Linked DNA regions of Verrucomicrobium spinosum DSM 4136 = JCM 18804. The protein of the gene in region 1 interacts with the protein of each later gene in a pairwise test. Links are inferred from orthologs where the notes say so. Each region holds a gene or a part of one and is shown on either strand. Other genes may lie near its edges.

Region 1 (15,538 bases):
TCCGACGGTGAGGGAGGCCGTGAAGGCCGTGGCGGTGCGGATGGGCTATGTGCCCAATCCACTGGTGCAGAGCCTCATGAGCCAGCGACGCACCGGCCGGGAGGGCCAGGCGGCGGAGACCATTGCGCTGGTGACGAACTATCCCCACGACGCCTGGCCGCAGAAGGATGTGTGCCGGTGGTATTTCAAAGGGATCGAAGAGCGGGCCCTCCAGCTCGGGTATCGCGTGGAGGTGTTCTCTCTGGAGGCCCTGCATCATGATCCCGACCGGCTGGGCCGGGTCCTGCGCGCCCGCGGCATCCGGGCGGCCGTGCTCGGCTTTTCGCGGGACGAGGAACATCCCGTAGCGCTGGACGTGAGCGGCCTGAGCGTGGTGGGCTTGAGCACCTACTTCCGCGATCTCCCGGTGGACCGGGTGCACCTGAACGGGTTCTACAACATCAAGCTCGCCTGCCGTCACCTCCGAAGCCTGGGCTACCGCCGGCCCGGGCTGGTGGTGCCCGTGGCCAACAACCAGATCGTGGGCGGCCAGTGGTCTGCCGCGGCGCTGGATGAGCAGTGGCAGCGACCAACGGCAGAGCGCTGTCCGCCGTTCCTCATGGAGGGGCAGCAGGTGAACATGCAGGCCTTTCGCAACTGGTTCGAAGAACATCAGCCCGACGCCCTCATCGCCTACAAGGTGCCGGTGGTGGAGCTGCTGGACCGCCTGCGGCTGCGCGTGCCCCAGGACGTGGGGGTGGCCGCCCTCTATGGTACCGAGCAGGACCGCCGCAACATGGCGGGGATCGATGGCAACCTGGAACAGGTGGGCGCAGCGGCCGTGGACCTGCTGGTGCAGAAGCTGCAAGTCAACGAACGCGGCCTGCCCGGCCAGCTTCGCGAGGTCTTGATCGCGGGAAGCTGGCAGGACGGGCCCAGTGTAGACAGGATTAACAAGATTTTGAAAGATTAACAGGATGGAATGCCAACGATGGCATTACCTCGAACCCATTGAAGTTTGGATTTTGAAGTTTGAACTTTTATATTCCTCTGTGGTTAATCCCTAACCCTCATCTACACGTCGCAAATCCCCACCGCCTGGCGCAGTGAGCCCAGAGCATCCGGGCGCGCGGGAATGAACTCCTGGGCCACGTGGCCTTTGTAGCCGGTGTCCACGATGGCCTTCATGATGGCGGGATAATAGAGTTCCTGCGTCTCATCGATCTCATGACGTCCGGGCACGCCGCCGGTGTGATAGTGGGCGAAGTACTGGTTGTCCCGCTTGATGGTGGCGATGACGTCCCCCTCCATGATCTGCATGTGGTAGATGTCATAGAGCAGCTTGAAGTTGTCAGAACCGGTGCGCTTGCACAGTTCCACACCCCAGGCACTCTTGTCGCACATGTAGTCCTTGTGGTTCACCTTGCTGTTGAGCAGCTCCATCACCAGGGTGATGCCGTGCTTCTCTGCGATGGGCAGCACTTTCTTCAGGCCTTCTGCACAATTTTTGAGACCCGTTTCCTCATCCATGCCACGACGGTTCCCTGAGAAGCAGATCACGTGTTTCGCCCCGAACTCAGCGCTGGCCTTGATGTGGGGTTCATAGATCTGCACGAGCAGATCATGATACTCCGGGTTGTTAAAGGCATGTTCAATGCTGCCGACCTTCACATCGCCGGGCCCCTTCGTGAAAGGAAAGCTGATCATCGCACTGGTCAGACCATGCGCCTTGAGCGTGGCGAAATCTGCCGGATCCACCAGATCGATGGAGGTCAGGCCCATCTCTTTGCCAGCGCGGCAGAGTTCATCCAACGGCACCTTGGGGTAGCACCATTTGCAAGCAGAGTGGTTGATCCGGCCCTTCAGGCCGCTGGCCTGGTCGGCAGCTTCAAGGCGGTGCTGGAGGGAGGCGGCCACAGTGGCGAAGGTGCCAGCCTCCAGAAAACGGCGGCGTGAGAAAGAAGATTGCGACATGCGGAACATGCTACGTGGCCCTCCCAAGTTTGCCAAGTTTTGCCCACTTCCCGCCCTCCAGTTGAAAATTATCCAAAGCCGCCGGGGTGGTCAGCTCCGATCTGTTGTCGTAGGCAACTATCATCTTCGCAATCTCATGGACTCCTCACCCCAGGACTGCGCGGCAGATCTCCTCGAAGTCGTCCCTCTCATCATGAGGGGTGTTCGAGCTGAAGTCCGCCGTGACCGAACCCCCGAACTGTCGATGCCCCAATTCAGGGCATTGTCCTTCGTGGGGCGTCACGAGGGCAGCACCCTCACCGAGGTAGCGCAGTTTCTCGGCCTCACTCTCCCGACCGCCTCCAAGATGATGGACGGCCTGGTGGATGCGGGCTACGTGCAACGCGCTCCCGACCGTCGTGACCGACGAAAGATCAAACTGCATCTGAGTACCGAGGGCCAGCAGATCCACGAGGCGATCCTGCTCCAGGCGCGGGAGTTTCTCGCCAGCCGGCTACAGCATCTCGATCCCCATGTCCTGGCCGACATTCGCACCTCGCTTCGGGTCCTTCGCGCCGTGTTCGAGCCCGTTTCGGGGCCGCGTGAGGCGGTCGGGGCCGCGTGAGCGCAGGGTCATTCCCCGACCAATCAGACCTGGGCCGCACGAAATTTGCGGTATGGGATTGCAGATTGATCCGTGCCAGGCATGACGTTAGATTTTGACGCATGCTCGTGCCCCATGGTCATGGCCAATCCCCCCAGTGCTGCCAGTATTGCGGCCAGCCGCTCCAACCCCGCTTTTACTTCTGCACCGCGTGCGCCATGCCGCATACCGATGTGGAGGCCGTGCTGCCCGAGGTGCGTCCGGCCCAGTGGGATGATGAAACTCGTGTGAGGAAACTGGCACCGGAAGTGTGGCGGCTGTTTTCCGCCTATGTGGGAGCTCTTCTGGGGGCGACCCTTCTGGGATTTCTCATTCACCCGGCCGATGACGGAGGGGTGCCAGGCCTGATCATTGGGCTGCTGTCAGTGGCCGTAGTCTCGACGGTATTTGGCTGGCTTCATCGCGACGTCCTCCGCCCTCAGTTCGGCGGGCTGGGCCTCTTCTCCCCCATCATGGTCAAGGGGCTGATAGGGCTGGCGGGCCTGCTGCTGGTCAACCTGCTGTGGCATGGCGCGCTCTGGAACCTGGCCTCCGAAGAGCTGCGCGAGGACATGTACAAGGATGTGACCGGGCTGGTGCCGATGGTTGCCGCCCGGGTGTTCCTCATCTGTGTGATGCCGGCCATCTTCGAAGAGATCGGCTTCCGCGGCCTCGTGCAGACTTGGCTGATGCGGGTGATCGGCCCTTGGAAAGCCGTGGCCCTTTCAGCCGCCCTTTTCAGTGCGATCCACTTTTCTGTCCTGAGCTCACCCTATCTGTTTTTGGTCGGTGCCCTGCTGGCCTGGACGCGATGGAAGAGCGGCTTGCTTTTTCCAGGGATTCTCCTGCATTTCTTGCATAACCTTGCAGTCTTGTGGTATGAAGGCCTGCTAACGTAACCATCCCATCAAATAACCCCCTTATGGACGACGGCGGCGAAGTAATCTTTCAGCTCATCATGCTCTGCGTATTCGGTGGTGTCAGTGCTGCCGTGGCGAACTCCAAGGGCCGCAGCGGCGTGGGCTGGTTCTTTGGCGGATTCTTCCTGGGGTGCATCGGTCTGGTCATCATCCTCTGCCTGCCCAACTTGCGGGAGCAGCAGGAGGCCACGCGGATCCAGGAGGACATGAACCGCCGCCTGCGGGAGCAGCTCCGTCAGGAGCAGATGAAAGTGGATGCCCTGCGCGCCCACACGGCAGCACGCCTGGATGCCCATGATGCGGCCCTGAAGATGGATACACGGGCGACTGCTCCCGCGCTCCTGTCATCCTCCCCTCCACGCCCCCATCTTGGAGGCCCTCCCCATCACCGCCCCCCAGCGCTGGAGGAAACCCGGCCGATCTGGTTCTATCTCGACCAAAGTTCCTCCCAACAAGGCCCAGTGACGCTCGCCAGGCTCAAGGAAGAAACCTCCATCGGCGCGATTCATCAGGACACGCTGGTGTGGCGCGAAGGCATGGCCGACTGGACAGCCGCCCAGCAGACCCCCGAGTTGCAACCGCTCTTCAAAGTCTCCTGATATGGCGGCAAGCGGCACTTACACTCTCGACGGTCTGCTTCAAGGCCCCAATCCTGGGGACGAAGCAGTGGAAAGCTGGGTCCAGCAGGCGGCCAAGTCTGGCCTGGACTTCAGCCTGGAACTGGACGGCGCGCAATTCTCCCTGCTGGCCAGCAATGCAGAAAAAAAGACCTCCCGCCTCGTGGGTGGAGATCTGCAGTCCGTGATGACGACCGCGCTGGAGGCGTTCTCCGCGCTCTATGGCGGCTCCCCTGCCCCTCTCTACTCCACCCTGAGATCCCGTGAGTCCCGCGGTGGAGCAGAGATCCAGACGCTTTATTTCATCCAGCCAGACGGCAAGGTGTCGGTCCAGTCACGGAAGATCGGGACCGAGGCCCCCCCACCCCCGCCCGGCGCAGCAGCGTCCAAGCCCAAGCGTCACCTCCTGCTGCAAGGATGCGGCCTGCTGGCGCTGCTGACCCTTCTGGGGCTTGTTTCCCTGTTTCTGGTGGACTGGAAGGAGCTCTTTCATCGTACCAAGGTGATGGTGCAGCCCTCCCAGGGTGTGGAGCTGGAGTCCTCCGCCACCGCGGACTACGTCAGCATCACCATCAGTTCCGTGAGACAACTGGATGGCTACGTGGAGCTGGAGATCAAGCGGGGTCCCCGCTGGGCGGAAGCGAAGGCGACCGACCTCAACGAGCCCGTGCCCCAGTCGGGCACTCTCCCCTGGCGCGAATTTCTTGCTCTCCAGGCCGTGAAGCGCGGTTACGTGTACTGCTGCTTCTATGACGAGCGCGGTGTGTACACCGGTGAATCCATGCTCCCCCTGGACCAGCTCAACCAGCAGGAATCCTTCCTGGGCCAGACCGCGATCCCCCGCACCCGCGCCATGCTGAAGAAGCTGGTGGTGAAACCTTGAGGCCTGCGCCCAATCGGGAGCGCAGTGGAAAATTCCCGGCGTTCTCACGTTTGCTTGTGAACTCCGCCCTGAACGGGGTGTCACAGATCTCACCACCGAACAGCCTCTTCCTTTGCCCAGGTCATCCCCCGCACCCCGCTCAGTTCCAGCCAGGAACTGCCTCCCCGTCGCCAGCTTCGACCTCGCCGCCACGCTGAACAGCGGGCAGGTGTTCCACTGGCATGAGCAGGATGGGGGCTTCTTGGGATTGATCGGTGGAGAACTCGTGACCGTCTCCCAGCCGGAGCCGGGGATGCTGCACGTTTCTGCGGGGCACGGGGACCTGGTCAGCCGGTATCTTGCGCTCGATCATGATCTGATGAAGATGCAGCGCACGCTGCCAAAGCGGGACGCCCACCTGAAACGGGCGCTCCAGTACTCGCCCGGGCTGCGAATATTGCGCCAGCCGCGGTGGGAATGTCTGGCCACCTTCATCACCTCCTCGCTCAAACAAGTGGCCCACATCCGCCAGATTTCCCTGACGCTGAGGGAGCGTTTTGGCCAGCCCGTCGCGACACTGAACGGGAAAGTTTTGCACACCTATCCCACCCCTGAGGCTCTGGCCCGGGCCGGGGAGGCAGCGCTCCGTGCCTGCGGATTGGGTTACCGGGCAAAGTTTCTGCACCAGACCGCCAGCCGCATTGCAGAGGGAAACTTCGACCTGGAAACCCCTGTGGCAGTCGATGACGAGGCAGCCTGCGAGCTGCTCTGCACCCTGCCCGGAGTGGGCCCCAAGATCGCCCAATGCACCCTTCTCTTTGCCTACGAGCGTCTGGGCGTCTTCCCCATCGATGTATGGATCGAGCGCGCGCTGAGGGAGTTGTACTTTGCCGGGACGGCGGAAAATGTGTCCGCCCGGGAGTTGCGAGAGTTTGCCAAGACGCACTTTGGGCCCTATCGGGGCTATGCTCAGCAATGGCTTTTTCACCACGCACGTACGAGCGGGACGTTCTCTCGGTTGCGTAAAGTGGTTTGATTCTTGCAGAAGCGCTGTCAATAATCTGCTGTGGTCTACCAGGAAACCAAAGCCGTCAGGATTGGCATTGTCGGTTCGCTGACGATGCATCTCCTGCTATTTCTGTTTGCGGCGCTATGGATGAGCATGGCACCCGCCCGTGAAGCCATGCTGGCTGACAGGGCCCAGGCCCCCGTTGAGGAGGAGACGCTTATCTTCCCGGACGACGTCCCTCCAGAGGTGACTGCGGAGCTGGAACCAGAGCCGGAGCCGGAGCCGGCCCCCACCCCTGAGCTGGAAAAGACGCCGCCGAAGCAGCAGTACGTCCGGACCACGCAAAACACAGAGAGCCCTGAGGCTCCCGCCAATGCCGCCTTCATGTCCGACCGGAACACGGTGGCGTCCTCCAAGCTGCTTCCAGAAAAAAATGGCGAGCCCGGCCGCCCCACGACCCGCGGCATGGATGAGCCGACCTTGGAACTGGCCAACCGGGAATACAAAGATGGCGAGATCAAGAACGACGCCGGCACCTCCATGAGCGGGATTCCCACCCTGCCGGCAGTGACGCTGGTGCCGCCATCCACCCCCAAGGCCCCCTCCCCGGCCGTTGCAGCGGTGCCCCCTCCTCCCGTGCCAGTGCAGGCCGTTCCTGAAGTGAAGCCAGCAGCCACGCCGCCAGCCCGTCTGGATCCGGTCATGACCTCTCCCTCCCTGGATGAGCCCCGGCTATCCCTGCCGGACATCGCCATGAAGGTGGATTCCCGCTCCGAGCAGATGGTGCGTGAGCTCGAGGCGCAGCTCCGCAAGGCAGACGCGGTGGACACCCCGCCACCTGCCCCCCGGACGCCCACCACCGCACTGGAAATGCGGACGCCATTGGACGGTGCCCAGCCCGGCATCCCCCAGCCCCCCCTTCCTGAAGGTGCCTCCCCCAGCGACCGGTCCCCGCTGGTTCCGCCCGTACCAAAGTCTGAACTGGGAGCCTTCACCCCCCAGACCCGTACTAGCGCGACCAAGGGCACCATCAGCAATATCGGCTCGGAAGACTCCGTGGCGGCAGCGGCCACTCCGGTGGGGCGCTACATGCGCCAGGTGACAAGCGCCGTGGAGAAGAAGTGGCATTTTTACCGCAGCCGGGAAGCCGATGCGGTGGAGCCCGGACGTCTCAGCTTGAAGTTCTACGTCAACAAATATGGCAAGGTGGAGGACTTGAAATTCACCATGAAAGATGCCAATCCCTTGATGGAAGATTTCACCATTGAGGCCATCCTCAAGGCTGAAATTCCCCCTATCCCCCTGGACCTGGTTCCCATCCTGGACAGAGAGCGCCTGGAGATCAACTACGACATCGTCATCCATCCCTAATCACCTGCCCATGTTCGAACCTGTCTGCCTTGCCGTCCTTAGTAATGGATTAACGCACATCTGGAACTTCCTCGTGGGAGGAGGACAGGTGATGATCCTGATCGTGCTATGCTCGATCATTTCTGCGACGGTGATCATCATGAAGGCACTCCAGCTGCGGGACAGCATCCTGTTCCCCGCACATATTGAAGAGGAGATCCGCAAGATTGAACGCTATGCCACCACTGGAGACATCACCCCGCTCCAGAACATGCTGGAGGAAGACGGCAGCGTAGCCGCCCAGCTCGGCATCATCGCCATTTCCGGCAAACACGAAACGCGTGAGGAAAACAATGAGGCGTGCGAAACCGCCGCCCACGTGATCCTGCACAGGCTGGAAACAGGCGTACCGCTCCTGGAAGTCATCGTGACGGTCTCCCCGCTGCTCGGCCTGCTTGGCGCGGTGGTGGGCCTCGTGACGGTGTTCTCCACCTTCGGCACAGGCAATGTCGTACCCGACGCCGACACCCAGCAGGTGGCCAAGGGGATCGCCGAGGCGCTCCACAGCACCATCGCCGGCCTCTTGGTGGCCATCCCGACCGTCATCGCCCACGGCTACTTCAGCCGCAAGCTGGACGCCATCTCCGTGCGCATGGAGCTCATCCTCCGCCGCGCCATTCACGACTTCCACCGCCACTTCGAAGTGCGTCGCTCCCCGCTGGCTGGCCGCTATTGAGCCCTCCGCCCCTCCTTGCTAGAGAAAGAGACGAGAAGCGCTGAAGCCGCCCTCCCCGCATGAACATCCGCCGCAAAAAACGCACCACGCCCCAGATCCCCATCGTGGCTCTGGTGGACATCCTTGTGATCGTGCTGCTCTTCATCGTGGCGACCACGACGTTCCGTGAGCAGCGGACGCAGATGAAGATCAACCTGCCTACTTCCAAGACACTGGGCACCAGCGCCCCCTCCAAGGAAAAGCGGACCACCCTGGCCATCACACCAGAACGCAAAATCCTGCTCGATGGGACTGAAGTCACCGCTGACAAACTCGCCGAAGCGCTTGCCGCCCTGCGTGAGCGGGATCCCAAGGCCAAGTTGGAACTTCAGGCCGACAAGGAAACTCCGCTTGGACTCCTCGTCCGGGTGTGGGATTCTCTGAAATCCGCCGGCATTCCCATCAACGACGTGCCGGCCCGCATCCAGCGTGGCATGGTTGCCCCCGCAGCCTCTGCCGCCACGGTGGCCCCGTGATCCAGCTCCCATTCCAGGCCTGACACCCCGCTTTTGCGGAGTCCAGTTCACCGGATCTTGCCTGCGGATCGCCCTTCCGGCGGTCCGCAAGCGTTTCCAAAGTAAACAGACCCCAGTTAAATCTTCATACCCGTCATCATTCATGATCCTGCCCATTGTCATCTACGGCGACCCCGTTCTTCGCGTGAAGTGCAAGCCCATCACCGAAGTCACCGAGGAAATCCGGAAGCTGTCGCAGGACATGATTGAGACCATGCACAACGCCCGCGGCGTGGGTCTGGCTGCCCCGCAGGTCGGCATCGCCCTACAGCTCGCCGTGATAGAAGTGCCGCCAGATGACGAGTCCGTGACCTACGTCCGCCTCAATGGCGAGGACACCCCGCTGGCTGAAGCCATGCCGCTGATCTTCCTGAATCCCAAGCTGGATCACGGGAAAGAGAAAGCCATGGGGGAGGAAGGCTGCCTGAGCATTCCAGATCTGCGCAGCGAAGTCCGTCGCTCCGCCGGGGTGAAAGTGGAGTACCAGACGCTCGACGGAGAGACCCGGACCATCGAAGCGGACGGTCTCCTGGCCCGTGCACTGCAACACGAGATCGACCACCTCAACGGCATTCTCTTCATCGACCGTCTCTCCGCCGCCGCCAAGCTGGGCGTGCGCCGCAAGCTGAAGCGCCTGATGTTGGAGTGGGAAGAAGATGGATTGATCCCGTCGAAACGGTAGTTCGGTAAAACGGTGATTCAGTAATTCGGTAATTCGGTAATTCGGTAGGACAGTAAACCCGTGGGACGGGGAGAAAATTGGGGGCAGTTCGTAGTTCGTGGCTGGGTTCGTGAGAACCTGATCAGGCCGCTCGCCACCCAAGATCCGCTACTCACCCCACAGGGCCGCGCCACTCTCCGCACTTTCACGAGTGCAGCTACGAGCTGCGGCTGCACGGCCAAAGAGAGTCAGTCGTGGCTGGGTTCGTGAGAACCTGGTCAGGCCGCTCGTCACCCAGGATCCGCCGCTCACCCCACAGGGCCTCGCCACCCTCCGCACTTTCACAAGTGCAGCTACGAGCTTCAGCGGCGTGCCCAAAGAGCCTCAGTGGCTCAACTCCTCACAGAGCAGCCGCCGCGATGGAAGGTGATGGCTCCATCTCTGCGAAGGGCACACGCTGGTCACCCCAGGCCAGTTCAAGGAGTTTTCCGCTTGTGATGTTCCCCACCGGGGCGCAGGCGATGCCGCTTCCCGCGAACACCTGGCACACCTCATCCACGTTCTCCGGTGCGGCCGTCAGCAAATAGCCATAGCTAGGAAACGACAAGAGCCAGCGGCTGAGTTCAACATCCACCCCCTGCGGCTTGGGCAGTTGGTCCAACTGCAACACCGCTCCGGCCGCCGAAGTGGCCAGCAACATGGCCAGCGTACCCAGGACACCTCCGTTGCTGATATCCTTGCCTGCGGTGAGCAGCCCGGCCTCCGCAAGGCGAGGCAACAGCTTCAAATCCGTCTGCAACCGCTCCGGGGGCGAGCCCACGCTGGCATTCCAGAAAACAGTGCCCTCTCCACGATAAGCTCCGCGCAAGTCCACGGCCATCAACAGGGTGTCTCCCGGTCTGGCGTCGAAGCTCGTAATCAGCTTTTTCGCGCGGCCCACCACGGCTACAGCCAGCAGGGGAGTGCGCCCCTTGCCAAATCGCGTGGTGTGACCGCCGACAATAGGTACCCCGTACGCAGCAGACGCCGCCTGCATGCCGGCCCAAAGCTCCGAGGTCACGGGGGAGGACTCCTCGGTCCAGACCACATCCACAAGCGCGGTGGGAGTGCCGCCCATGGCGGCAATGTCGCTGAGGTTCACCATCACTGCGCTGTACCCGGCGAACCAGGGGTCGAATTCGATGAAACCTTCCATCATGCCCTCGGCCGCAAAGAGCAGGAAGCCGTCGCCATCTGGAATCGCAGCCGTGTCATCACCCACCGCGATCTTTTGAGCCACCCCCAGAGCAGGGGAATAGGCGGCGGCGATCTTGAGCTTCTCCGCCACATTCGGATGCTCGCGCAGGCTCAGGGCCAGAGATTCAAGCTGGTCGGGGGTCATGGTAAAGGCAGGAGGAAGGACGACACGCTCAAAAGGAAACGGAACTGAGGCCGCAGCCCAGCGTGTCATTCGCCCAGTCTCAAATCGGCACCTGCAGCTCAGGCCACCAGCTCTGCCGGAGGGTAGTGACCCAGTTCTGCCTCCATGTGGGCATGCACGCGCCCGTGCAGCACCCGTTCCTCCAGCTTGAGCCAGTGCAGGCGCTGAAAGAATCGCGCATTCTGTTCCTGCACGTTCGCCAGAAAGCGGTCACACCCAATGGCGTTGGCCGTGGACACCGCTTTGTAGATGAGGCCCGCCCCGAGCGCTCCAAAACCACGGTGCACCGGCTGATGATTCCGCACGCTCACCCCCGGGCTCATCTCCGTGAGGCGACGATGGGCCTTGTGCACACACAACCGACTCCCGTACCAGAGGCGGGGCTCGCGTTCATCGATCCGCACCGTGCCCACCACCTCATCCACCATGCCAGCCACCAGGGTGGCGCAGATGAGGGGAATGGCGTGGGCGTCCACCTCATCGCGATCATGCTCCACAAAGACACCCTGTTCTTCGCAGAAAACATCCCGTCTCAGATTCCAGTAGCCCTGTAGCTCCTGGGGAGTCGAGGCGATCTTGAACACAAAATCCCGGGGTTTATACTCTGGAAAAGGCTCAAAGAGCATGGCTCAAAAGGGGTGGAAGGTCTGTTGGGAAGTCTGCATAGGTTGTGCCAAGCGGGTGGACCATCACGAACCGAGGGCCAGTTCGTTGAGCTTGCGACCGGCCAGAGACTTGGTCGTGTTGTGCCGGGCCTCGACACAATCCGCGAGGAACCGGGCATCATCCGCCACCCCAGAGAACCGGCCGGAGCCCCAGGTGTGCTGCCAGGGCAGACCTAGGAAATAAACACCAGGGACGTCGGTCACGCCCCGCTGGTGGCTCGGGTAGCCCTTGCCGTCGAACACCGGGATCTCCAGCCAGCGGTAGTCTGTCTGGAAACCCATGCTCCAGATGATGGAACGGATGCCCGAGGCGGCGAAGTCGAGATCCGGCGACTCTGCGGGCGGCTGCCAGACCGGAACGTAGCGCTCCTCCTGCGGAACATCGATGCCACGTGAGGCGATGTACTTGTCGATCGTGTTCTTGATGCTGTCCGCCACGTTGTCAGCATTGTCGAGGTTCTGCTTCAAGTCGGTGCCGAACTTGAGCAGGCCCTGGCGCACCTCGAGCAGGCGGCCGTGCAGCTGCATGCCTTCCAGCGCGAACTTGCGCAGGTCGATGTCGCGACCGCCATCACGGCCCGTGACATAGTGGTTGGCCTTGGCCCGCACACGCTCCTTCAGCGGGTGCTCGTGCACCGGCAGGTTGTAGTAGCCCATCTCGTGCAGCCAGTCCACGACGTCCTTCCCGCGATAGCGCCGGGCAGTGCGGGGAGCGCCGCCCACGCAGAGATGCACTTTCCTTCCTTCGAGGTGCAGATCCTCTGCGATCTGGCAGCCAGACTGGCCGGTGCCAACCACCAGCACCGCCCCCTCCGGGAGGGCAGCGGGATTTTTGTAGTCGGAGGAGTGCATCTGCACGATGTCCTCGGGAAACTTCTCCGCCATCCGCGGGACCGTGGCGGTGTGGTAGCCGCCCGTGGCAATCACCACCTGCCCGGCGGTGAACTCACCCTCGCTGGTGCTTATTTCATAGATTCCAGTCTCATGGCGGCGCACCCGCTGCACGGTTACGCCCTCGCGCAGCGGGGGATTGAAGAGCTTCACATAATCCTCGATGTACTTGACGATCTCCTCCTTTTTCATGAAGCCGTTGGGATCGTCCCCAGAGTACTTGAACCCGGGCAGGGCGCATTGCCAGTTGGGCGTGACCAGGCAGAAGTTGTCCCATCGTTTGGAACGCCAGGCCTCGGCGAAGCGGTGTTTTTCAAAGATGAGGTGGTCGATGCCCCGTTCCTTGAGGCAGTAGCTCATGGAGAGGCCGGCCTGGCCTCCGCCAATGATGATGACGGGATAGTGATGGGTGGGCATGACGGACATGGCAGAAGGTAGGGATGCTCGGGCTCCTGGTTTCAGAGGCGGGGGAAAGGGGTCAGATGGAGAGGATGCGAACCGTTCCCTCCGGAGGCTGGTTCTTCGAGAAGTGCTCGATGTCGCTGATCTGGGCGGACGCGGAGGTGCAGTAGAATCCGAACTTGGCCCGCACCCGCTCCGACGCCTCCGTCAGCGCCTCGCGGCTCCGGGAGACAAACTCCGTGACCGTCATTTCCTCGCCCTTCTGAAAATAGGTGCGTACAACGGTGGAAGGGGAGTAGCACTCCCGGGTGACTCCATCGGGAAGCTGGATGGTGAAGTTGACGGAGGGCATGAAGAAAGAGGGATAAGGGAAAAGGGTGGAGGGAAGAGGGGGAGAACAAGATTCTCAATGAAAGGCTCCTAGAACCCAGCGGTTGAAACCCAGGTACAATCTCAGCGTGCTCTGTGCTTCAGTGGTTAAATCATCGGGCTCAAATCACCCCAGACACATGTTCTGACCGTTGCTGTCCTGATTTTCAAAGGTGGAGAGCGAAGAGCACGCCCCGCATTTGGCGCAGCCGGCCTTTACGGTTTCAGAGGTCATGCCGGCGGCGGAGAGCATTTCGCCCAGGGGCTGGAGGATGCTGCGCATGAACTCCGCTCCGGGGGGCTGACGGTGTTGCAACGGGGTGCCGCCGATGGGGACGAAGGGCACGACAAAGGGGTACACGCCCAGGGCGATGAGCTGGCGGCAGCCGTCCAGGAGGCCCTCTGCGGTGTCGCCCAGGCCGCCCAGCAGGTAAGTGCTGACCTGGCCGCGGCCAAAGACGGCCACGGCCGCTGCAAAGGCTTCCAGGTAATAACTCACCGGGACCTGCGCCTTGCCCGGCATGATGCGGGCTCTCACCGTCTCATCCCAGGCCTCGAGATGCATCCCCAGGGTGTCAACCCCCGCGTCCTTCAGCCGGTGGAACCAGCTGAAATCCGCCGGGGGTTCACACTGGGCCTGAATGGCGAGCCCGGTGCGGGACTTGATGGCACGGGCCACGTCCACCAACACGGCGGCTCCGCGATCCTCCGTGGGCGGGGTGCCGGTGGTGAGCACCACCTGCTCGACCCCATCAAACTTCTGGGCGGCGGCCGCCACCTCGGCGAGCTGCTCCGGGGTCTTCCGCGCAATCGTGCGCCCCGCTTTGAGCGACTCACCGATGGCGCAGAACTGGCACTTGGTCTCCGCATTGCCGTAACGGATGCAGGTCTGCAGCACGGTGGTGGCCAGGACGTTGTGAGAGTGGAGCTGGGCAAGCTTCCAGTACGGGATGCCGTCTTCCGTAGTAAGATCATAGAACCTGGGCTGGCGGGGGAAGCGTATGGGTGCCTCCGGGCGTCCGTCCCGGTAGAGCATGGAGCGTCCGTCGAAGGTCGGCGGGTCAGCTGTGAAAGGGGACTGGCGGGCCGGGTGGGTGTGGATGGGCACCATGACGGTGGTGCCCATGACCTGGAGCGCCTTGTGGTCGCTGGGCCCAGCGCCGCCGCGCCGGCTGGAGGCGGAAGCCGCCTCATCCACCATGCGCAGGCCGAGTGACTGCAACTCAGACACCAGCCATTGCTTGCGGGTGAGCAAGGCGGTCTCGAAGTCCGTTGGATTCATGGGAAGGGGAGCTGAGGTCATGGCTGCGGGAGGTACCGTTGATCAGGGGTTCAGGGCTCGCCGACAATGGCGAGGGGCACGACGTGTATTGGTGAAGTGGCTGCTGGTGCATCACCAGGGAGAGCAGATCCGGCCGGGAGTAGTGGCCCACGCTGTCCATCATGCGCTTGCGTTTGGTGATGAGGGCGAAGTCCAGATCCGCCACCACCATGCCTTCACCCTCGGTGAGCGGTTCACCCATGAGCGCACCTTCAGGGGAGACGATGGCGGTGAAGCACCCGCCGCGGAGCGCCTTCTGCATCTTGGCATCGGGAGTGATACTGGTGATCTGCTCATCCGTGAGCCAGCCGGTGGAGTTCACCACGAAGCAACCGGACTCCAGCGCGTGATGCCGGATGGTCACCTCGATCTGATCCCGGAAGATGGGCCCCACCATGGACCCAGGGAACTGGGCACAGTGGATCTGCTCGTGCTGGGCCATGAGCGAGAACCGGGCGAGGGGGTTGTAGTGTTCCCAGCAGGCCAGAGCGCCCAGGCGGCCTACCTTGGTCTCCACCACTTTGAGCCCCGATCCATCGCCCTGGCCCCAAATCATGCGTTCATGATAGGTGGGGGTGATCTTGCGCCGCTTCAGCACCAGAGTGCCGTCGGCATCAAAGACCAGCTGCGTGTTGTAGAGAGACCCGTGGTCCCGTTCATTCACTCCCACCACCAGCACCATGCCATGCCGCCGGGCCTGTTGGGAAAGAATGTCCGGTATCCAGCCGGGGACCTCCACCGCGTTTTCGTAGAGCCGCAGGTGCTCGCGACCGGCGCTCACCGGCGGCTCTACAAAGGAGAAATAGGGGTAGTAGGGCACGAAGGTCTCTGGGAAGACCGCCAGTTCCACCCCTCCGGCGGCAGCCTCGGCCACCGCCCGGCAGACACGGTCCACCGTGCCTTCCACACTGGTCAGATCAGGTGCGATCTGCACCGCTGCCGCTCGAATCATCGTTGCCATACGCCCCTGGGGGTTGTGTTTGTCTGCGGGTGCTGCGTCCTGCGCTGGTTACAGGTTCCAGGAGTGGATCTGGACCGCATTGGCCCTGCCGTGGAGGAGAACAATGTCCAGCACATCCAGGGGGTTGATGGGAATGATGCCCGGAATGAAAGCCTTCTCCGTCTGCCCGTACAGTGCCTGCGTGGAGAAGCGGCAGGCATAGATCTTGCCCCCCTCCGCCATGAA
Region 2 (15,655 bases), 7.6 Mb from region 1 along the record:
GGAAAGTGTCAACGCCGTGCTACCGCGGAGCGGTAGGCCTTGGGCGGGTAGTGTCTGCTTGGGATGTATGACCGTCGTGATGGCCGACCGCTCCGCGGAAGAGTTTCCGCTCCACGTTTTCCATGGGTTGCACTCGCTACGCACGCTCCACCACATGGCTATTCATGGTGAACCCTCCGGGTTCGAATACTTGGCGGATCGTTCACCACCTCCCACTTAATCCAATGACAGCAACGCTTTCTGCACCACCTCGGCGGTGCGAGCCAGATCATCAGGGCCGTGGGCCATGCTGATGAAGCCGGTTTCGAACTGCGAAGGCGCGAAGTACACGCCGTGGTCCAGACAGTAGTGGAAGAACTTCCTGAAGGATGCGAGGTCGCTCGTCTTGGCGTCCGTGAGATTGAGCACGGGCTTCTCCGTGAAGAAGAGGCAGAACATGCTGCCGGTGCGATACCACTGGTAGTTGCGGCCGGTCTTCTTCAGTACATCGAGCACCGCGGTTTCCATGATCTGGCCGAGGTCTTCCAGACGGTCCCAGCCCTTCTGTTTCTCCATTTCCTGCAACTGGGCCAGACCGGCGGCCATGGCCAGGGGGTTGCCAGACAGGGTGCCAGCCTGGTACACGGGACCATCGGGAGCAAGGTAGTCCATGATCTCGGCGCGACCGCCAAAAGCACCGACGGGGAGGCCGCCGCCGATCACCTTGCCCAGGGCGGTGAGATCTGGCTTGAGCCCTTCTTTTTCTTGAACCCCGCCGCGGGCGACACGGAAGCCGGTCATCACTTCATCCAGGATCAGCAGCGCGCCGTGCTTCTCCGTGACCTCGCGCATCTTTTGCAGGAAACCCGGTTGCGGAAGAATGAGCCCGGCGTTGGCAGGGTAGCTCTCCACGATGAGGGCGGCGATCTCGTGGCCGTACTTGTCAAAGCACTCCTCGAGGGCGGCGACGTCGTTGTACGGCAGCACGGTGGTCAGCTCCGCGAAGCTCTTGGGCACGCCGGCGCTGTCCGGGTGGCCGTGGGTGAGGGCACCACTGCCAGCCGCGACCAGCAGGGAATCCACATGGCCGTGATAGCAACCGTCAAACTTCACGATCCGGTCGCGCTTCGTGTAACCCCGGGCGAGACGAATGCACGACATGGTGGCCTCTGTGCCGCTGTTGGTCATGCGAACCTTCTCGACGCTGGGCACCCAGTCCACGATGAGCTTGGCCATCTCCACCTCGTAGGCATTTGGGATGCCGAAGCTGACCCCGTCCTTGGCGGCGTTGTGCACCGCCTCGATGACGCACTGGGGGGCGTGGCCCAAAATGGCCGGACCCCAGGTGCCCACGTAGTCAATCCGGTCCTTGCCGTCCACATCCCACACCCGGCAGCCCTTGGCCCGCTGGGCGAAGAAAGGCTCGCCGCCCACGTTGCGAAAGGCGCGGACCGGGGAGTTGACCCCGCCGGGGATGTATTGCTTCGCCATGGCAAACAACTTGGAGGAAAGCGAAGATGGAGAGTCGGACATGGGAGAATGAGTAGCGCGGGACGGCCCGGAGTCGAGCGGGAAGAGGGGGGAGTGGCCTTGGGGGATGCTGGATGGATGGAGAATGTTTGTTTGGCAAGGGGGGCGTCCTTCAACGCGCCAGCATCTTGGAGTGTTTCGGCTTGACGCGGCCTTCGCCGGGCGATGAACGTTCCCTGGCCCTGGTGTTGTCGCCAGGCCGCCTGCCTCCTGACCGTCCCGCATGCGGGACGCAACTCCAACATCGCATGCGGAGCGGGAAGACTGGGTTCTAGGAATGCGTGGAGCAGGGCCCCTCTTCCGCCCAGCCTGAAAAGCACCTTCCCTTCCCAGTCTCAGGTCTTTCGTCTTGTGTCTTGAAGTCTTGTGTCTCCGCCGCAGGCGGCCTACCCCAGCCCCAGGGCCTCGACCTCCTCCTCGCCCCAGCCGAGGTAGTGGCCGAGTTCGTGTAAATAAGTGATGCGAACCTCATCACGGTAGGTGCGCTCATCCTCTTCTGCATAGAGCCAGAGGTTGTCCAGGAAGAGGCGCACGCGGGGCATCTCGGACGGGCCGGAGGGTTCAGGGTCCAACCGGCTGAATCCTTCGAAGAGCCCGAGCAGGTCCGCCAGGGTCTCGTCGGACTCGTCTGCGGCGTTTTCGTAGGAGATGAAACACTCAAGTGCGGCGTCGCGAACGGTTTCAGGAAGCTGTGCGAGGATCCGCTCAACTTCCGTCTGGGCCAGTCGCAACAGCTTGGGGTGCATGAAAAATGCGGCGGCTGGTGCGGCTAGTAGTCGCGCTTGAGAAGGTAGTCTGCCAGTTGATGCAGCCAGTGACCGTTGGGGCCGAAGACTTCCAGCGCCTGGCGCGCTTTCCCGGTGAGTCGATGAGCTTCATCGCGGGAGGCGTCCAGGCCCATGAGGGCGGGGTAGGTGGACTTCTCCGAGGCCACGTCTTTGCCAGCGCTTTTGCCCAGCTTTTCCGTGGTCTGCGTCACGTCCAGGATGTCGTCGATGATCTGGAAGGCCAGCCCTGTGGCCATGCCGAAGTCATGCAGCGCCTGCACTTGATCCAACTGCGCATCAGCACTCATGCCGCCCAGCTTCACGCTGGAGGTCAACAGTGCGGCGGTCTTGCTTTCGTGAATGTAGCGCAGGTCCTCGATGCCGAGCTTCTTGCCTTCCCCTTCCAGATCCGCGACCTGTCCGCCCACCAGATGCAGGCTGCCGGCAGTGCGGGCCAGTTCCAAGACCATGGCGGCGGGAGAGTGGCGGTGGGTCACCGGAGTTTGCGCCACCAGTTCAAACGAGAGCGCCTGCAGTGCATCCCCGGCCAGCAGGGCCATGGCCTCGCCAAAGACCTTGTGACAGGTGGGCACACCGCGCCGCATGTCGTCATCATCCATGCAGGGCAGGTCATCATGAATGAGCGAATAGGTGTGAAGACACTCGACTGCGCACGCAGCGTACAAGGCATTCTCCAGCGAGCCGCCACAAGCTTCGGCTGCGGCAAGACAGAGGATGGGGCGGAGCCGTTTCCCACCCGCGAACAGACTGTGCCGCATGGCCTTGTGAATCGTCACCGGCCGGGTCTCTGCCGCTGCTACAAAACGATCCAGCGCCGCATCCACAAAGGCGACACGTTGAGTGAGATAAGACTTGAGATCGGCAGACATGGCAGGAGGAAGTGAGGGATGCCTTCACGGCATGGGCATCTTTCCTTGGAACAATCCTGCTGGAATCTCAAGCGGCAGTTCGATGCAGATACGCCTCGTCTGGCATTTTACAGTTGGCCCATGTCCCGGTATCGGCGCGAGATTTCGACGTATTTCGCGGCAAGCCGGGCATTTCCTGCCTGTTCCTCCTGGCTCAGGGTTCGCACCACCCGTGCAGGTGAGCCTACGATGAGCGAGCCCTCGGGCACCACGGTGTGCTTGGTCACCAGGGCTCCGGCTGCGATGATGCAGCGTGGACCGATGACGGCACCATCCATGACGATGGCCCCCATGCCGACCAGAGTCTCATCTCCGATGGTGCAGGCGTGGATGATGGCTCTGTGGCCCACGCTGACGGCCTCACCCACCCTCGCCTCAAAGTCATCTGCCACATGCACAATAGTGCCGTCCTGAATGTTGGAGCGGGGGCCAATATGAATGTGATTAATATCGCCACGGAGAACACAACTGTACCAAATGCTGGCTTCGGCGGAGACGGTCACACCACCTACCACAACTGCTCCTGCGGCGATGAATGCAGTGATGTCAATCCGGGGTGATTCTTGTGGCAGCAAAAAGCGTTTCATGCCTGAAAAAATAAGGGCTGGAGACGAAATGGGGTTGACGCTTTCCGTGAATTTATCCATAAACAAACGCGAAGCCCCGCACTTATCCAGCAGAGGGTCCTTCCAGCAACCCAAACATATCACGCAGACCATGAATAAAGCTGAACTTATTGAAGCCGTGCAAAAGAATCTCGGCGGGGACACTTCCAAACGCGCCGCTTCGGATGCCGTGGAAGCCGTGCTCGCTTCGATTTCCAAGGGCGTGGCAAAGACCGGTACGGTCCAGCTTATCGGCTTCGGTACCTTCAAGGTGGCCAAGCGTGCCGCCCGCACCGGCCGCAACCCGAAGACGGGTGAAGCCATGAAGATCAAAGCCTCCAAGACGGTTCGCTTCGTTCCCTCCTCCGCCCTCAAAGGCGCGCTCTAAGCGATCCGCTGAAGACGTCTTTCTTGAGACGCGTTCAGTCACTCTCTCTCAGACAAAAGCCCGCGGCTCTCGCAGCCGCGGGCTCTTTTTTTCCAAGAGGCGGCAATTGATGTTGAGAGTCAACGGCTGGCCAGCAGCAGGCCTGCGGCTTTGTGGCGAGTTTCCTCCCACTCACGCAGCGGATCCGAATCTGCCACGATGCCGGCACCGGTGTTGAACATGGCGTGCTCACCTTCACGCCAGGCGGTGCGGATGGCGATGCTGAAGTGGCTTTCACCATTGAAGCCAAAGCAGCCGATGGCGCCGGTGTAGAGGCCGCGTGGATGCGGCTCAAGTTCGTGAATGATCTCCAGGGCGCGCTTCTTTGGCGCACCGCTGATGGAGCCGCCGGGAAAGCATGCCAGAAACGCATCGAGGTGATCCACATCAGGCCGCAGGGTGCCTTCCACGGTGGAGACGAGATGATGCACCTGCGCATGGCGTTCGTGCTTCAACAACGCCGTCACCTGTACGCTGCCGTATTCACAAACCTGTCCCAGATCGTTGCGTTCCAGGTCAGTGATCATCACGAGCTCCGCACGTTCTTTGGGGGAGTTGAGCAGTTCGCCGGCGAGGCACTGGTCTTCGATCGCTTCGCTGGCGCGCGGTCGTGTCCCTTTGATGGGGCGGGTCACGATGTGATTGCCGCTGATCTTGAGGAAGCACTCGGGTGATGCGCTGAACACCTGGGTGCCGGCAAGGTTCAGGTAAGCACTGTAGGGGGCGGGGGAGGCCTTGCGCAGCCGCTCGTAGAAACGCCATGGATCCAAGCCCGCCGGCCAGGTGGCGGACCAGGGATAGGAGAGGTTCACCTGGTAGATATCACCCGCGGTGATGTACTCCTGCGCGCGCCGGACGCGGTTGCAGAAGTCCTCCTCTGTCATGCATGGCGTGAACTCGGGAAGGAGGGTCTCCACCGGCGCGGTGGCAGTGGCCTTGAGCAGATCCGGCCTGCCATCGCCCGCGCCGTCTCCAGTCTTGAGCCAGGACTGGGTTCCGTGTTGATACACGTGGCATCGGGCAAAGCGGCCCAGCGTGTATTGCCCGTCAAACCCGATCCATCCATAGAGGCCACCAGCCGGAGCACCGAGATCCGCCACATGGCGGGGACGGTGCTGCTGCATGATCTCGCGAAGCTTGGAGGCATCTTCAAAGAGATTGCCGGTCAGCACTTCTTCCGGGGCCTCGGCGACGATGGAGAAGGAACTGTTGGTAGCGATGGCGCTGTCGAGAAACACCAGGTCGCCTGCAGCCTGCTTCGCACGCGCGAGTTCCAGCGGCGAAGGCGGCTGGAGCAAAGAGGGGTGCGGGGCATGTCCAACGGATGTCACAGCCTTGTCAAAGTGCACTGGAAGTGCCGGGACATCAAGCAGGACGGCGGGAGGCGGGACGATTGAACGACGCGCTCGGACAAACCAACAAAAACCCCGCAGGACCAGAAGGCCGCTGCGGGGTGGAAGAGTCTGCCAGGGTGTCGGTTACAGGCACTCAGCGATCTGCACCGCATTGAGAGCGGCTCCTTTGAGGAGCTGGTCGCCGGCGATCCAGAAGGCGAGGCCGTTGTCGAGGGCGCAATCGAGTCGAAGGCGGCCCACTGCGCAGTTGTCCTTGCCAGCCACATCGAGAGCCAGCGGATACTGCTTGAGCGTGGGATCATCCACAACATCGAGTCCCGGGGCCTTGGCGAGCACGGCGCGCGCCTCTGCAACGGTGACAGGCTTCTCAAATTCAGCGCTCACGGCCACGCTGTGAGCCCGGAAGACGGGCACCCGCACGCAGGTGACGCTGGCGCGGAAACCGGGGTGGTGCATGATCTTGCGCCCTTCGTTCTCCATTTTCATCTCCTCCTTGGTGTAGCCGGAGTCGAGGAAGCTGTCCACGTGCGGCAGGGCGTTGAAGGCGATCTGGTGGGGATAGACCTTCACTTTGTCCGCAGCGAGGCGGACGTCGTCCCACTTGCGGTCGGCAGAGGCCCAGTCGCGGATCTGTGCTTCCAGTTCCTCAATGGCTTGGGCTCCGGTGCCGGAGACGGCCTGGTAGCTGCTGGCGAACACACGCTTCACGCCAAAGGCCTGATGCAGCGGGTACAGGGCCATCAGGGTGATGGCGGTGGTGCAGTTCGGGTTGGCGGCGATGCCTTTGGGAAGATTCTTGAGGTCCGCAGCATTGATCTCTGGCACCACGAGCGGCACCTCGTCATCCATGCGGAAGGCGGAGGAGTTGTCCACCACGATGGCGCCCGCCTTGGTGGCGTGTGGAGCGAACTCCTTGCTGATGCCGCCGCCTGCGCTGAAGAGGGCGATGTCCACACCGGCGAAGGCGTCGGGCGTCAGTTCCTTCACTGTCACGTCCTCACCCTTGAATTTCATCGTCTTTCCGGCGCTCCTGGCGCTGGCAAGAAGGGTAAGCTGGCCGACGGGGAAGTTGCGCTGTTCGAGGCAGCGCAACATTTCCACTCCCACCGCTCCGGTGGCGCCGACGACCGCGACATGTTTGGTGTTGCTCATGATGTTTGCTTTGTAGAAAAGGGCGGGCAGATTACCCCGACGCCTGCAAAATGCAACTTTCGCACCCACGCCTCGAAGTCTCCGTCGCCACGCAAACCCTTTCCCTATGGGATGGTACGCGCCAGGTGAAGAGCTGGCCATGCAGCACCTCGAAGTTTGGCATTGGTTTTGAGGAGGGCTCCAACCGCACGCCGCTGGGGGCCTTTCGTGTGGCGGAGAAGCACGGGGCGGACAGTCCGTTGCACACCATCTTTAAGAGCCGGAAGGCTGTGGGCGAATGGGTGCCTGGGGAAAAGACCGACGCGGACCTCATCCTGGCGCGCATCCTGTGGCTGGAGGGTACGGAGGAGCGCAATGCGAACACCAAGGACCGCTACGTGTACATCCACGGCACCAACCAGGAGGAGCTGATCGGTCAGCGGGGCAGCCACGGCTGCGTGCGCATGCGCAATCTGGATGTGGTGGAGCTCTATGATCTGGTGGAGCCGGGCACGCCCGTTTACATAGCGGAATAGCTGCGCCGCCGCCGCAGGAGAAGGGTGCCGCATGCTGCCAGCAGGAGCAAGGCACGGGAGGGCTCGGGAGCCACCCGGATGATGCCGTCGTCCTTGAAGGTGCTGTAGTCCCAGTAGAGGCCGGAGCCGAGGGTGAACTCAGGGAGGTCCAGCGAGGTTTCGAGGAATGGGTCAAAGGTGCCCCAGATGGCGGAGCCCGACGCCCAGTCCAGGAGATCGAACGACTGGCCCCAGCCTGCTTCGAAGCCGTTCACCCAGACCACTTCGAACCGGGTGTTGGCTCCCACATTGAGGGCACCGGTGATGGTGATCCGGTCGAACTGGCCCGCTCCAGCGCCGCCCAGGCCGAAGATGGCGCGGGTGGTCGCGCTGGCGTTGGCGCTGAAGGAGAGGTCTCCATCAAAGGTGAGGTTGCCCGTGAGATCTCCTGCACTGGCTATCGAGCTCAAGGCCTGGGTGGTGGAGTCGCCCGCCTTGATGAGAGCGGTGCCGCCCAAGCCGAAGTTGCCGAGGAAGGTGCCGGAGCCCGTGAAGACCTGGCTGTTGGTGGTGTAGCCCCCGGTCCCGGTGAGCGCAGTCGCTTTGAGCGTGGTGCCGCTGTTCACCTGGAGCCACGGACTGTCAGCGATGGAGGCGGAGGCTCCCAGGGAGTAAGTGCCTGCGGAGACGGTGGTTTTCCCGGTGTAGGTGTTCTGTGCCTCCACGACCAGTTCGCCCGCGCCAGTTTTGTTGATGCCTCCTGCCCCGCTGATGACGTTTTGCACGGTGAGCACACGACCCGCGATGTCCATCACGGCCACGCCTGATTGCAGGGTGACGGTGCCGGAGTAGAGGCTGTTGGTCGCTCCGCCGCCGGTGCCGCCGCGGTTGCGCAGGGTGGCGTTGTTTTCAAGAACCAGGGCGTCCTTGTAGTTGTTGTCTCCCGGAACCTGGCCGCCTCCCCCAGTGCCGTTCTGGTCCAGGGACAGGGTGGCATTGGTGCGGACGGTGGTCTTGCCGTCGGTGGTGCCCAGGGCCGCCGCCTTGCGCAGCTGGAGTTCTCCGGCGGCAATGTCGATGTCACCGGTGAAGGCGCTGTTGTCGCCCGAGGTGGAGATGAATCCCGCCGTCACATTGATGGTGAGCGTGCCGGAGCCGGTGATATTGCCATTGAGCCGCCACGCCACCACGGAGCTGTAGAGGGTGCCGCCATTGGCAGTGATGTGGATGCCCCGCTCGATGGGGGAGCCGCCGCCGGTGTAGTCGAAGCCCCCTCCGTCCAGGGTGAAGTTCGTGGGAACATTGGTGGCGGTGCCCAGTCGCGCCGCGCTGGCGGCCCGCAGGGTGCCGGCTTTCACCGTGATGGGGCCGCTGAAGGTGTTGGCGGTGGAACCAGAGAGATTGAGCACCCCGGCACCGGTTTTGATCAGACCCGCGGGCCCTGTTCCTCGATTGGCGATGATGCCTGCAAAGGTGAGTGAGCCGGACTGCACCTCGATGGTGCTGGTCCCCGCGCCAGTGGCGGCACCGATGGCGATGCCCCGGTTGGTGCTCAAAGCCAGATCGGCGGCGGAAGTGGTGCGCAGAGTGGCCCCGTCATGGATCACCAGGCTGGCGGGTGTGGCGGTGGTGGGGGCTGCGCCGAGGTTGCCATCGGAGGCGATGCTCAATGTGCCCGCCTCAATCACCGTGGCCCCGGTGAAGGTGTTGGCACCGTGGAGTTGAAGGGTGCCACTGCCGCGTTTGGTGAAGCCGCCGTCGATCGCAGCGGTGCCCGCATGAACGAGCTGGGCCGCGGCCAGGACGTTTCGCCCGTTGGTATCGATGATGGCTCCGCCCTCCTTCACGTTGTAGGTGATGCCGGAGGTGTTGGCGAGGAAGGCAAAGTTGACGTCCCCGGCGTCCCCTGCGGTATCCGTGACCCTGAGCACCCCTCCGTTGAAGTTGAACTCGGTGACCTCGCCCGCGTTAGGGCTTCCTGACCGCAGCACCCGCCGGACGGTGAGCGTGCCGCCATCGAGGTTGAAGATGGCCGAGCTGGCTCCGGTGTTCTCAAACACCATGCCGTTTGTGGCGGAGGCGTTGCCGTTGAGCTCGCCTCCGGTGATGGTCACGACCACGTCGCCCGCGTTACCGGTCCGGTTCCCCAAGATGAAATTGCGGCTTCCTGAGGTGTTGGCACCGGCATTGACGATGCCGCCGCTGATCAGAAGGGTGCCGGATCCTGAGGCTCCATTGCCAGAGGCGGTGGTCCCCACGATGAAGGTCTCGCCGGAACTCAAGATGCCACCGGTCTTGACCTCGACGGTGGTGCCTCCGTTGATGTTGAGGAAACTGCTCCCCAGCGTGGTCAAGGTCGCGCCGCTGTCGATGACCAGCTTGCCGCCGCCGTCCACGTGGATCTGCCCGGTGCGCTGTACGGTGAGGTTCTGGCCGAAGGTAACGGTCGCCGCAGGATCGATGGTGATGTTCCCACTCAAGGTCAGGCTGCGTGCACTGGTGTCGCCCTGGAGCAGATAACCATTGGCCTTGCTCTGGAAGACCAGGGTGGTGGCTTCGATTGCGGATCGTAAGGTCAAAGTACCTCCCAAGCCGGCATCGGTATCTGTGGGTGAGCCGAAGATGGCTGCATTCCCGGTGGCCCAGGGCTTCAAGGTGCTGTCGAACCAGAATGATGACGCGGTGTCCCAGTCTGCCGATCCTCCCGTGCCACTGCTGCCCCGCCAATAGAAGTTGGCGGCATTCAGGGGCAGAGTCGTGAGGAGGGAAGCCATTCCCAACAGCAGCATGCTCCATCGGCGCGATGCCGGGGTGCGTGAGGATTGGAACGAGAGGAGGATGGGGAAGGGCATGAAGACAAGGGGCGCTTGGGTGAGGCAAGCGGTTTAAGATGAGCGCGCTAGAGCGTTTTCTTCCCGTAGAGGGAAGACAGGTCGGAAGGACGCCGCTCCTCTTGAGGCAAAATCGCGGGGGGTTTTGGACACGATTTCTCCCAATCCCTTGCGATTGTTTTGATCACGCTTGCGCCGGATCGTGGGGGCAGTCTGGCGAACCACCTCGAAAAAAATGAAAGGCGTGTCCACCGGCTTCGTTTTCACGCGCCAGCCAGTGGCAACATTGGTGACCCTCTTTGAATGCTGCGGCGCACGACGCAGTCCTAACGACTTGACTCCAGAGCGATGAAATCAGTGAGAAAGCAATACCTGACGACAGGCTTGCGCGCGGTGACCACCGCAGCGGCCGTGGTGGTGATGTCACTTCCCGGCAGAGCGCCCGGCGCGGATGAGGAAATGACTCCCAAGGCGGTCCCGGCGGTGAATCCGACCGCTGCACCCGCCGCAAAACCCAAAGTCAAGGCGGTGGCCAAAAACGCCAAACGGGCGGATCGCAATGCGCAGGTAACCTTCCTGGAGACTCCGCCAGCCAGGGAGCCTCTCTACACCGGCAAGGTGGAGGTCCAGCAGGCGGCGGCGAAGATTGATGAACTGGTGGCCACGAAACTCGCGGCGGAAAAGATCCAGCCCAATGCGCCGGTCTCCGATGAGGTCTTTGTGCGCCGCATTTATCTGGATGTGGTTGGCCGCATTCCCACCAAGGCGGAAGCCGTGGCGTTCCTGGAATCAAAGGATGCCACCAAACGGCAGAAGCTCATTGATCAACTGCTGAACAGCGACGGCTATGTGCAGCATGCCTTCAACTTCTGGGCGGATGTGTTGCGGGTGAAGAACGGGATTGCCCCCGGTGGGCAGGGGCGTGAGGCAGGGGCGGCGTACATCCAGTGGCTCAAGGAGTCACTGAGAGACAACAAGCCGTATGACCGGATGGTGCGGGAACTGCTGACTGCCGATGGTGCCACCTATGAAGATGGGGCCATGGGGTTCTACATGCGGGATCTGGGCATGCCGCTGGACAACATGGCAGTGACGACCCAGGTCTTCCTGGGCACCCAGATGGTGTGCGCGCAGTGCCACAACCACCCCTTCGACAAGTGGAGCCAGATGGACTACTACCAGATGGCCGCGCACAGCAACGGCATGGCAGGGTCCAACGCCCTGGCCAATGCGGCGGATGTGAACCGCTTCATGGCCCAGCAGGGCCTGGCGGTTGAGGAGCGCCGGACGATGAACAAGGCCTTCAGCGAGATCCTGTTCCGGTTGCGTTTCAACCATGTGTACGCCCTGGACCGCACGTTGAAGCTGCCTGGTGACTACCAGTACAAGGATGCCAGACCCGGTGCGAACATCGAACCAATGATCCCGGTGTCCTTCTCCAAGGACGGCAAGATCACCAAGGAGGGTGAGGCTCCCATCCTGGCCTATTCACAGTGGATGACCTCGCGGGAGAATCCGCGCTTCACCCTGGTGGTGGCGAACCGGCTGTGGAAGAAAGTGATGGGCATGGGGGTGATCGACCCCGTGGATGAGATCACGGACTCCACCGTGCCAAGCAACCCGGCCCTCATGGAGTTCCTTGAAACTACCATGAAGCAGGTGAACTTCGACATGAAGGCGTATTTGCGCATCCTGCTGAACTCCCAGACCTATCAACGGGAGGCCTACACTGCGGATGTGGAGCTGGGGGCGCAATACCACTTCCCGGGACCTTTGCTGCGCCGCATGACGGCGGAACAGATCTGGGATTCGATCGTGGCCCTGGCCAAGGACAATCCCGATGAGGCCAGCCATGCCACCTACATGGACACGAAGCAACTCCTGACCAAGGTGGAGTGGATGGACCGCACCCTCCTGGCCCAGACCCCGGCGGAGCTGGTGGAAGGGGCCCGGAAGATCGCGGCCTATGGCAAGGATCTGAATGAGGACATCCAGGCCAAGACGGTGGCTCTCAAGGCGGGCACGCTGAGTGAGGCGGAGGTGCGCGAGGCCAAAAAGGCGGCCAAAACCCAGCGGCAGAAGATCTACGCAAAGTCCGACGAGATCGTCTTCAACGCCGGCTTCCAGAAGCTCGCGGAGCAGATTGCCAAGGAGCCTGACGTGGTGGCGAAGCGGACGGATCCGGAGTTCGTCGCGCAGATCGCGGCAGCGGTGAAGCACTTTGGCAAGATCCCGACCATGGACGAGGCCTTGGACTTCGTCCTGGACCAGCAGCGCAAGGATTACTCGAACTGGCAGACGGCCGTGCGCGACCGCGAGATGTTGGAATGGGGCGTGGACACCAAGGAGAAAAAGGAGAACTACCGCAAGTTTGCCGAGTACCGGGACCGCAACCTGGTCCGTGCGGCAGATCTGCGCAATCCGGCCCCCAACGGGCACTTCCTCAGACTCTATGGTCAGAGTGACCGGGAACTGGTGGAGAATGGCAATCGCGATGCCTCCGTGATGCAGGCACTGACGATGATGAATGGCGCGTTGTTCCGCAACCTGATCAGCCCCTTTGCCACGCTTGCGCGGGAAGTCCGGAAGGATGGCAAAGATGTGAACGCCGCGATCGACACCATCTACCTCAGCACGCTGAGCCGCCGGGCCACGGAGGAGGAGAAAGCGGTGCTGCGCCCGATGGTGGAGCAGAACCCGCAGGAAGGCCGGGGGGACATCCTCTGGACCGTGCTCAACACCCGCCAGTTCCTCTTCATCCAGTAACCACCCTTTTCTGCATTTATTTCGATGAACCCGCTCTTCCAGTCCGTGGACCAGCCCACCCGCCGCCAGTTTGTGAGCGGTGCGGCCAAGACCTTCCTTGGAGTGTCTCTTCTGAACCAGCTCCAGGGGCGCGGTCTTGCCGCCGCCGGGCTGGGCACCTCGCCCCTCAAGCAGGTGGCGACGGCGCGCAACGTGATCTACCTCTACATGACCGGCGGCATGAGCCACCTGGACACCTTTGACCCCCGCCCGGAGAACAAGGAGGTGAGCGGGGAGACAGACGCCATCAAGACGACGGCGGACGGCATTCGCATCAGCTCCAATCTGCCCCTCATGGCCCGCCAGATGGACAAGGTGGCGCTGGTGAATTCCATGAACTCCACGCAGGGGGCGCATGAGCAGGGGCAGTACTACATGCACACCAGCTACACGCTGCGCAGCTCCATCCGCCACCCCGCCATGGGGGCCTGGCTGCAGAAGTTCCAGGAGCGTGGCAATCCCAGCCTGCCGGGCAGTGTGATGATCGGGAACGACAGCCGCCACCCCGGGGCCGGGTTCTTTGAGGCCAAGTACAGCCCGCTCATGGTGAATGACCCGGATGACGGCGTCTCCAACAGCAAGATCAACAGCTGGTTCGCCAGCAGTGAGGACCGCTTTGGCAGCCGCCTGGGGGCGGCCCGCCAGCTCGACACCACCTTCGCGCAGAAATACAACGTCAAGAACGTGCGTGCCTACGCGGACATGTATGATGATGCCGTGCGCATGATGAAGAGCGAGGAGCTCAAGGCCTTTGACCTGAGCCAGGAGAACGATGAGTTGCGCGACCGTTATGGGCGCGAATCCTCCTTTGGCCAGGGCTGCCTGCTGGCCCGCCGCCTCGTGGAGCACGGGGTGCGGTTCGTGGAAGTAAGCTTCGGCAACTGGGACACGCACAATGCGAACTTCATCCGTGTGCCGGAGCTTTGTGAAGAACTGGACGCGGCGCTGAGCACCCTCCTCCAGGACCTGGAGGCGCGGGGACTGCTGAGCGAGACGCTGGTGGTGCTGGCCACGGAGTTCGGCCGCACGCCGGAGATCAACCAGAACGACGGCCGCGACCACCATCCCAAGGCCTTCACCTGTCTGTTCGCCGGCGGGGGCATTCGCGGAGGCCAGGCCTACGGGAAGAAGGATGAGAAGGGGTTCGAGGTGGCGGAGAACAAAGTGGACATTCCCGCCTTCAACGCCACCATCGCGTATGCCCTGGGCATTCCTCTTGACCAGGTGTTGTACTCACCCAGCAAGCGGCCTTTTACCGTGGCGGACAAGGGACAGCCGCTCACACAGTTGTTTGGCTGAACCGGGGCCGGGGGAGGTTGGTGGTTGAGGGTGCCCCGCAGCGTGGCTGCGGGAGTAATCCGGATGGGGCATTCTTTCCGCCTTCCGCCGATAAAGCCCACCGTCTGTCGATACTTGGCGGGATCGGCGAGCAGGAGAAGCTCGCAGACGCTTCAGCTAGTGCCTCCTTACGTCGACAACTACAGGGGCGCTGGGTGGTGGGTGATCAAAGACCAGTGGGTGGGAGTTGAGGCGTGAGCCATCGGGGTGTGTGCGGATGCGGAGGGTGATTGAGAATGCCTTCTGCCGTGAGGCCAATAACACCGGTCGTAGTTGTCGACGTGAGGAGAACGAACCAATCGCGCGCGTTTTGGGGTGGCCGCCAAGGAACCAACTACTGCTCAGTTCGCAGCCAATCCCCGAAGGGGATTTCTAGCACAGCCCAGCGGTTGGACGAGCCTTAAGCGAGTCAACCCTGGGTGCCTCCGCGGAGGATGATCAGGTGGGAAGGCCGACCGCATCTGCTTTCTCTCCACCGCCATCAACACCCCCACGTCAGTCACCAGGTTCCTTGGCAGGCACTAACTTCCCGGTATGCGACGCTTGTCCCGCGGAGAGCTGTCAAGTGTCCAAGGGCCACTCCATGACCGCGAGGGAAACCACTTTAAAATACCCTCATCACGCCCTTTCGGGCTGGATGACCTTCAAGGAAGTGGGTTCATCGAACTCCACCCCGGCGTAAACCTCTGCGAGGTGGAGCGTGACGTCGATGCATGAAAGAGCAATCGAGGACTCCAGACCGGTGGCTTCGGTGAGCCGCCATGAGCCATCTCCCTGGCGCTCGAAGAGCTCAATGTGCGCCTTGTCCTGCGAGAGGAGGGCGTAGCCCTGGAGAGAGGGAATGCGCCGGTAGTGCTCCGCCTTTGTGCCGCGGTCGTAGCCTTCCGTCGATTCGGAAAGGACTTCGAACAGCATGGTGGGATTCGTGGCGGTGTCCCGCTGGGAATCCTCAGCGTCGTATTCCTTGGGACCACAAAAGACACTGACGTCCGGATACGTGCGCAGCCCCGTTGCCTCCACCTTGATGCGCTGGTCGCTGTTGATGGGGGAGCAGCGCTTGCCTTTTAACTGGATTCCAAGCTCAACCAGCAAGTTGGTCCCCACCATGGCGTGCCGGGTGGTGGATCCTGACATGGCAAAGATCTCTCCCTGGTAGTATTCGCTCTTGTAGTCGGCGAGACGCTCAAGCACATAGTACTCGTCGGGTGTGTATGATTTGACGAACTTGGGCAGGGCCATGGGCCTATGATGCCCCACCTGTTGAGGGATTCAAAAGATCTTTTGCGCCTCGGAGCGGCGGAATTCATCTCCTATTCACTGACGCTTCACACTTTTTTCAATCCGGGCGGACATCATGGCAGAAGTCGCACTGGCTCGCCTTGAGGGAGCTGCGTGGATGACGAATGCAGCCCCACCCGATAAAATCAGATGCTCTCCGCCCAC

Evidence for each region.
Region 2: the proteins of def (region 1) and VSP_RS30940 interact in binary tests that used the Escherichia coli proteins (3 or more experiments, as listed by UniProt). The link is inferred for Verrucomicrobium spinosum DSM 4136 = JCM 18804 from one-to-one orthologs.

Annotation. Positions count from the first base shown.
Region 1 is NZ_ABIZ01000001.1:35,314-50,851, reverse strand. What follows is about bases 7,682-10,515. They hold def (peptide deformylase), read left to right. Parts: upstream 7,682-8,726; coding sequence 8,727-9,305; downstream 9,306-10,515. Other genes in these bases: VSP_RS00175 (sll0787 family AIR synthase-like protein), read right to left, coding at 9,685-10,515; VSP_RS00185 (ExbD/TolR family protein), read left to right, coding at 8,129-8,584; VSP_RS00190 (MotA/TolQ/ExbB proton channel family protein), read left to right, coding at 7,682-8,069. In the rest of the region: VSP_RS00230 (LacI family DNA-binding transcriptional regulator), read left to right, coding at 1-952; VSP_RS00225 (hydroxypyruvate isomerase family protein), read right to left, coding at 1,054-1,953; VSP_RS00220 (MarR family winged helix-turn-helix transcriptional regulator), read left to right, coding at 2,090-2,557; VSP_RS00215 (CPBP family intramembrane glutamic endopeptidase), read left to right, coding at 2,755-3,474; VSP_RS38680 (DUF4339 domain-containing protein), read left to right, coding at 3,498-4,094; VSP_RS00205 (hypothetical protein), read left to right, coding at 4,096-4,995; VSP_RS00200 (DNA-3-methyladenine glycosylase family protein), read left to right, coding at 5,108-6,010; VSP_RS00195 (hypothetical protein), read left to right, coding at 6,095-7,354; more of VSP_RS00190, read left to right, coding at 7,365-7,681; more of VSP_RS00175, read right to left, coding at 10,516-10,665; VSP_RS00170 (MSMEG_0567/Sll0786 family nitrogen starvation N-acetyltransferase), read right to left, coding at 10,764-11,330; VSP_RS00165 (MSMEG_0569 family flavin-dependent oxidoreductase), read right to left, coding at 11,394-12,686; VSP_RS00160 (MSMEG_0570 family nitrogen starvation response protein), read right to left, coding at 12,739-13,014; VSP_RS00155 (MSMEG_0568 family radical SAM protein), read right to left, coding at 13,159-14,313; VSP_RS33145 (Nit6803 family nitrilase), read right to left, coding at 14,255-15,313; VSP_RS00145 (MSMEG_0572/Sll0783 family nitrogen starvation response protein), read right to left, coding at 15,362-15,538. UniProt on the Escherichia coli protein: Removes the formyl group from the N-terminal Met of newly synthesized proteins. Requires at least a dipeptide for an efficient rate of reaction. N-terminal L-methionine is a prerequisite for activity but the enzyme has broad specificity at other positions.
Region 2 is NZ_ABIZ01000001.1:7,661,031-7,676,685, reverse strand. What follows is about bases 4,731-7,681. They hold VSP_RS30940 (aspartate-semialdehyde dehydrogenase), read right to left. Parts: upstream 6,745-7,681; coding sequence 5,716-6,744; downstream 4,731-5,715. Other genes in these bases: VSP_RS30930 (beta strand repeat-containing protein), read right to left, coding at 7,244-7,681; VSP_RS30935 (L,D-transpeptidase), read left to right, coding at 6,795-7,259; VSP_RS38255 (anthranilate synthase component I family protein), read right to left, coding at 4,731-5,535. Outside these bases: hemL (glutamate-1-semialdehyde 2,1-aminomutase), read right to left, coding at 217-1,512; VSP_RS30965 (metallopeptidase family protein), read right to left, coding at 1,896-2,255; VSP_RS30960 (polyprenyl synthetase family protein), read right to left, coding at 2,279-3,166; VSP_RS30955 (gamma carbonic anhydrase family protein), read right to left, coding at 3,274-3,792; VSP_RS30950 (HU family DNA-binding protein), read left to right, coding at 3,923-4,198; more of VSP_RS38255, read right to left, coding at 4,318-4,730; more of VSP_RS30930, read right to left, coding at 7,682-10,090; VSP_RS40325 (DUF1549 domain-containing protein), read left to right, coding at 10,418-12,835; VSP_RS30915 (DUF1501 domain-containing protein), read left to right, coding at 12,860-14,173; VSP_RS30910 (Uma2 family endonuclease), read right to left, coding at 14,831-15,451.